DNA from 2 places in the Niveibacterium microcysteis genome. Region 2 is predicted to be linked to the other one. Evidence: predicted binding sites of a transcription regulator. Region 2 holds the regulator's gene; the other holds the start of a gene.
What was found. Region 2 encodes LexA, which represses DNA repair genes until DNA is damaged. Its sites were predicted from a motif close to ACTGTATNTANATACAGT; they were not measured.
Positions count from the first base shown of each region.

Region 1: a site for LexA is predicted at 1,962-1,979, ahead of JY500_RS17710 (ATP-dependent helicase). Genes of this name have one in related genera too.

Region 1 covers NZ_CP071060.1:3,903,563-3,906,973, reverse strand. The annotation lists gene JY500_RS17720 (polyamine aminopropyltransferase) at 1-1,227, shown strand, start outside; gene JY500_RS17715 (hypothetical protein) at 1,379-1,813, opposite strand; gene JY500_RS17710 (ATP-dependent helicase) at 2,000-3,411, shown strand, end outside.
Region 2 covers NZ_CP071060.1:2,949,078-2,952,488, reverse strand. The annotation lists gene JY500_RS13405 (methyltransferase) at 1-241, shown strand, start outside; gene JY500_RS13400 (hypothetical protein) at 248-871, opposite strand; gene lexA (transcriptional repressor LexA) at 868-1,470, opposite strand; gene JY500_RS13390 (zinc-dependent alcohol dehydrogenase family protein) at 1,512-2,507, opposite strand; gene JY500_RS13385 (peroxiredoxin) at 2,710-3,129, shown strand; gene JY500_RS13380 (FKBP-type peptidyl-prolyl cis-trans isomerase) at 3,129-3,411, shown strand, end outside.

The DNA.
Region 1 (3,411 bases), 950 kb from region 2:
GAGGCAGCACCCTTTCGCGTGATGCTCTACTGCGCGGTGCTGGCGGTCGGCGTTCTGGTGGGGCTGGAGATTCCGCTGGTGATGCGCATCCTGCGGCGCGAGCTGTCCTTACGCGATCTGGTGTCTCAGGTGCTGACGGTGGACTACCTGGGCGCGCTCGCGGTGTCGATCGCGTTTCCGCTGTTGCTCGCACCGCACCTCGGGCTGGTACGCACTGGACTCCTGTTCGGTCTACTCAACGCGGCGGTCGCGCTGTGGGCCGTAGCGGTCTTCCGCGCGCAGTTGCCGCAGGCTCGGCTGGTCGTGGTGCAGTGCGCGGTGACGCTGGCGGTGATCGCGGCTGGCTTCGGCTTCGCCGGGCGCTTTACCGGCTGGGCCGAACAGCAGATGTACCAGGATCCGATCCTCTACACCCGCACCACGCCGTACCAGCGCATCGTGCTGACGCGCTGGAAGGACGATCTGCGCCTGTTTCTGAACAACAACCTGCAGTTCTCGTCGGCGGACGAGTACCGCTACCACGAGGCACTGGTGCATCCGGGCCTCGCGAGCTTGCCGTGGGCGCGCCGCGTGCTGGTGCTGGGCGGCGGCGACGGCCTTGCCGTGCGTGAGATCCTCAAGTACCCGCAGATCGAACATGTCACGCTGGTGGATCTCGACCCGGGCATGACTTCGCTGTTCCGCGATGCCCCGGCGCTTCGGGCGCTCAACGGTAACGCCTTCCATTCGCCCAAGGTGCAGGTCATCAACACCGACGCCGGGCGCTGGCTGGAGGATTCACGCGAGCGTTTCGATTTCGTCGTGGTGGATTTTCCCGACCCGTCCAACTTCGCCGTCGGCAAGCTCTACACCACAGCGTTCTACCGGCTGCTCGCGCGCCACGTGGTGCCCGAGGGGCGCGCGGTGATCCAGGCGACCAGCCCGTTCTACGCACGCAAGGCCTACTGGACGGTGGTCGCGACGCTGGAGGAGGCGGGCTTTCAGACCGCGCCCTACCATGCACTGGTGCCTTCCTTCGGTGAGTGGGGCTACATCCTCGCCGGCCGTGTGCCTTACGAGCCGCCCGCCACGCTGCCGGTGCCAACGCGTTTTCTCGACGGGGGCACGCTGGCCGCGATGTTCAACTTCTCGCGCGATATGGATCGCGTTGCGGCGGAACCGAATCACCTGAACAGCCAGAACCTCGTGCGGACGTTCGAAGACGAGTGGCGGCACGCGATCCGCTGACGAAGGTCTGAATAAGTGGCTGCGACGGCGCATCGCGGCGTTGTGGCGTGCTCGCTCCCGCGCCTATCCATTTGATATGTCTTGGTCGCTGCGCCTTGCGCTGCATCCGTCTCGCTAACCTCTTCCGACCTTCCCCAAGCGCAGGCCGGTGTCAGTGCCGGCGTTCGCCCGAGTCGCTGCCCCGTATCCACGGATCGTTCGGCAGGAAGGGGTTGCGCGGCGGTAGCGCCGCGGTGCAGCGGTCATGCAGTTTCAGCAGCGCGCGCAGTGCCGGCTCCGGGAAACCCTGGCGGCCGCAGCGGGTATCGGTGATCAGGCTGTCGAGGTAGTCCAGCGCGGTGAACGGTTCGCGCCAGATCAGCGCGAGCTGGTTCGCGACATGTGGAAACGTGTCGGCGAGCAGATTGGCGTTCGGGTCACGCGACTCGGCGAGCCAGCGTTCGGCGAGCGCACTCAAGTGGATCCGCGGGTCGCTGCTGTGGTCGTAGCCCGCCTTGCGAACGCCGGGCACGGCGTGCCGCAGATCGGCGTCGAGCGACGCACGGGCGTCGTCGTGCGTCACGTTTTCAAACGGCATGATGTGCATCGCCCCCTCCACCTTGTGTGACTGGTGGACAAAGTATGGACAACGCAGGCCTACCTTGCCGGGCGATTGATGCGTCGTCGCTTCGTCGGCGCGCTGCGTTCGCGTGGCGCTGCCGCCCGCCGCGATGGGCTGGTGCGATGGTTTTGAGGGTGTATATTCATACACCTTTTGCCTTCGGGTCATCCCATGTCAGCCCTTGCCCAAGCCCCTGCCACGTTTGCCGCGCGCCTCAACCCCGAGCAGAAGGCGGCCGTCGAGTACGCCGACGCCGCGCCGCTGCTGGTAATCGCCGGCGCCGGCTCGGGCAAGACCAACACGCTGGCCCACCGCGTGGCGCACCTGGTGCTGGGTGGGGCAGACCCGGCCAGCATCCTGCTGCTCACCTTCTCGCGGCGGGCGGCAGTGGAGATGACGCGCCGCGTCGAGCGCATTCTCGGTAGCGCCAGCGATGACCCGGCGCTGGCGCGCGCGGCCTTGAGCTGGGCAGGCACGTTTCACGGCATTGGCGCGCGCCTGTTGCGCGAATACGCGGAAAGGATCGGCCTCGGGCCCGCCTTCACGATTCATGATCGCGAAGACTCCGGCGATCTGATGAATCTGGTGCGGCACGAGCAGGGCCTGTCGGCGAAGGAAAAGCGCTTCCCGACCAAGCAGACCTGCCTCGCGATCTACTCCCGCGTGGTGAATACCGGGGCTCCGCTGGCCGATGTGCTGCGCGATGCCTTCCCCTGGTGTGCGATGTGGGAAGACGATCTGAAGAAGCTGTTTGGCGCTTACGTCGCTGCCAAGCAGCGGCAGGACGTGCTCGACTACGACGATCTGCTGCTCTACTGGGCGCACATGGCGGCGGAGCCAACGCTCGCTGCCGAGCTTGGCCAGCGCTTCGCGCATGTGCTGGTGGATGAGTATCAGGACACCAACCGGCTGCAGGCCTCGATCCTGCGCGCGCTCAAACCGGATGGTCGTGGCCTTACGGTGGTCGGGGACGATGCGCAGTCCATCTACGCCTTCCGTGGCGCAACGGTGCGCAACATCCTCGACTTCCCCGGCGAGTTTGCGCAGCCAGCGACGGTGGTGACGCTGGAGCGTAACTACCGCTCGACACAGCCGATCCTTGCTGCGTCGAACGCGGTGATCGGGCTCGCCGCCGAGCGCTTCACGAAGAACCTGTGGAGCGAGCGCAGCGCAAGCCAGCGTCCGCAGCTGGTCACCGTGCGCGACGAGGCGGACCAGGCGCGCTACGTGGCCGCCCAGGTGCTGGCGCGTCGCGAAGAAGGCGTGGCGTTGAAGAAGCAGGCGGTGCTGTTCCGCGCCGCGCATCACAGTGCGCCGCTCGAGATCGAACTCACGCGCCGCAACATCCCGTTCGTGAAGTTCGGCGGCCTCAAGTTCCTCGAAGCGGCGCATGTGAAGGACATGCTGGCGGTGCTGCGCTGGGCCGAGAACCCGCGCGACCGCGTCGCGGGCTTTCGCGCCGTACAACTGATGCCGGGCATCGGCCCGAAGAGCGCGGCACGCATCGTCGATCTGGTTGAGGCGGCGAACGACCCGGTGGCGGCGCTGGCGGATTTCGCGCCACCCTCGTCGGCGGGCGAGGC
Region 2 (3,411 bases):
GCTAGCGAGTCCGCCGTCGTCGGCATTGTCTGGACTGCTCAAAGAAGGCCAGCGTCGATTCGACGTGATGATGCGGCGATCGGCCGTCCGCCTCGCGTTTCGACGGGTGATGGAGTTGTGGCTGGTCTGCGACCTTGCGACGCCCCTGATCGACGCCGGGTTCCGTGTGTCGATTGACGCTTTCTGTGACCGCATGCTGACGCCGCGCAATTTGCTGCTGAACGCCACGGCGCCGGGCTGACCACCCCTATCTCGGAGCGCCTTCGGGCTTAATTTGTTGGTTGAGTGCCTGTGCTGCGGCCGGCTCTATAGTGACGCGCGTCCGATATGCAAGCCAACGTGAGCGCCAGAAGTAGGCAGCCAGACCCGCTAGGGCAGCGGCAGCCAGCAACCAGAAGGTGACGTTCTCCCAGAAGGCGAGGGGATCGCTGCTAATGCTGAAATGATGTTCGATCGGCTGGCGGATCGTAATCCCGCCGGTGAGGAGGGCCCGCAAGGCTTTTGAGGCGGGCCAGCTGGCCGGGAGCAGGCTGGTCATGACGGCGCCGATCGTACAGACCAAGTCGGCCGCGTTGGCGCGGCTTTGCCTTCCAGGGCGGATATTGCTCTCGGTGCGCAGGAAAAGCGCTGCAACGAGGCTGGCGATAGTGCCGAGCGGTAGCACGATGAGGCCGAGTCCGAATGCGGTGGCTGCCGCAAGGAACGCAGCGCCTTCGAGCGCTGCGATGTGGGACCAGGTTGGCAAGAGCTGCCAACCGAGCAGTGCGGTCGGGATCGCCAAGACCAGAGTCAGCAAGAAAAAACGGCGGCTGCGGGCAAGCAAACGCTCGCCATCGCTCAGGGGCAAAGGGCTGGGCACGGTGCTGATCAATGGAAGCCGTTGCGGATCAGGCCAACGACAATGCCTTCCAACTGAAACTCGTCAGGGTGGGGTTCGATTGGCGCGAAGTCCGGGTTCTCGGCCAGCAAGCGGATACTGCTGCCGCGACGCTCCAGCCGTTTCACGGTGACGTCGTCGCCGAGCCGCGCAACCACGATCTGGCCATTGCGGGCCTCCGGCGTGCGATGAACCGCGATCAGATCGCCATCAAGAATGCCTGCATCGCGCATCGATAGCCCCTTGACCCGCAGCAGATAGTCGGCCGCAGGTGCAAACATCGCGGGATCCACATCGAGGCGCTGTTCGAGGTTTTCGCTGGCAAGAATCGGGCTGCCCGCTGCGACGCGGCCCACCACCGGCAGGCCCGTTTCTTCAAGCAGGCGGATACCCCGTGCTCGCCCTTCTTCCATCGCGATCGCGCCTTTTCGGACCAGTGCCTTCAGGTGTTCTTCCGCAGCATTGGGAGAGCGGAAGCCGAAAGCCTCACAGATTTCGATCCGTGTCGGAGGGCGGCCCTCTGTTCTAACGGTGCGCCGAATCAGGTCGAGGATTTCGGCCTGGCGAGGGGTAAGGTCGGATGCGTGCGTCATGACTGTATTTTTGTACAGAAACAGCTGTTGCGCAAGCGAGCTCAGGGGATCAGGACGGCTGCGCCCTGCAGCTTGCCGTTGCGTAGCTGTGCGAGGGCGTGGTTTGCGCGTGCAAGCGGAAAGCGTGTGACCTCGGTATGCACCGGATGCTGGCGCATGAGTTCAAGGAATGCGGTGCCATCCTGACGGGTGAGGTTGGCGACGGAGCGGATCTGACGTTCGCCCCAAAGTGCTGCGTAGGGAAAGCCCGGAATGTCGCTCATGTGGATGCCGGCACAGACCACCACACCGCCTTTGCGAAGCGCTGCGAGTGCCTTGGGCACCAGCGTGCCGACCGGAGCGAAGATCAGCGCCGCGTCGAGTTGCTCGGGCGCGGCCACGTCCGAATTTCCCGCCCACACCGCACCGAGCGAACGCGCGAATTGTTGGCTTTCGTGATCGTCCGGCCGGGTGAATGCATACACCTCGCGGCCTTGCTGGCGTGCCACCTGGGCGACGATGTGGGCCGCCGCACCGAATCCGTAGAGCCCGATTCGTGTGCCGCTGCCGGCCATGCTGAGCGCGCGGTAGCCGATCAGGCCTGCACACAGCAGCGGCGCCAAGGAGGCGGCGTCGACGCCATCCGGCAGCGCGAAACAGTATCGCGCGTCGGCGACGCAGTGTTCCGCATAACCGCCGTCGATCTGGCATCCGGTGAAGCGCGCCTGATCGCACAGGTTCTCGCGGCCGCTCACGCAATACGCGCATCGGCCACATGTCCAGCCAAGCCAGGGCACGCCAACGCGCTGGCCGCGACTGAAGCCGCCAACGCCTGCCCCGACAGCCTCCACTCGCGCGACGATCTCGTGTCCCGGTACGATGGGCGTGTGCGCTTGCGGCAGTTCGCCGTCGACCAAGTGGAGATCTGTGCGACAAACGCCACAGGCTTCGACGCGAAGGAGCAGTTGGCCGTATGCTGGCTGCGGCACAGCGCGTTCGATTTCGACGAGCGCTTGATTCGGGTGTTGCAGTTGCATTGCGCGGGACGTGCGAACCATGAGACCTCCTGATGTCGGATGCTTGTGGTGCAGCGTGGCTTGATCTAATCCTAGTGGACTTGCGGGCGCATGGCGCAGGAGGTGCGGCATGGAGTGCGGCGTCGGGGCAGATCGACTTCCGGTAGAATCCGGCCCACACCCGGGAGGCACAGCATTGGCTCCGGGCTGCGTCGCGCCGCACTTTGTGCTGCCCGATGCGGACATGGAGACTTTCGACCTGCGTGATGCGACGCAGCGTGGCGTGGTCGTGCTGTGCTTCTACCCTCGTGATGGAACACCTGCCTGTACGCGGCAGGCGATTGAATTCAGCGACCACGAAGACGACTTCATCCGTGAAGGGGCGGCCGTCATCGGGATCAGTCCGGACGATTGCCTGACGCACGCCGCGTTTCGCGATGAGCATGGGATTTCGATCCGCCTGCTGTCCGATCCCGACCTGGAAGTGTGCCGACTCTATGGGGTGCTGCACCGACGTGAGGGCTGTGAGCGCGATACCGTGCGCCGCACAACCATCCTGATCGATCGCGCCGGTGTTGTGCGTCACCTCATTGATGACGTTCAGCTACGTGGGCACGCAGCCGAAGTACTCAAGCTCGTTAAAGAAATAGCAAGGAACAACTAATGGAAATCGTAAAGAACGCCGTCGTGACCCTGAACTACACCGTTCATGACCCGGACGGCAACATGATCGACGACGGCAAGAACCCGCTGGTCTATCTGCATGGTGGCTACGACGCCATCTTCCCGCACCTGGAAGAGGCGCTGCATGGCAAGTCGGTTGGCGAGAAGATCGTCGTCAAGCTTCAGCCGGAAGATGCGTTTGGCGATTACGACGAAAGCCTGGTCATGATCGAGCCGGCCGACCTGTTCCCGGACAACATCGAGATCGGCATGGCGTTCGAGC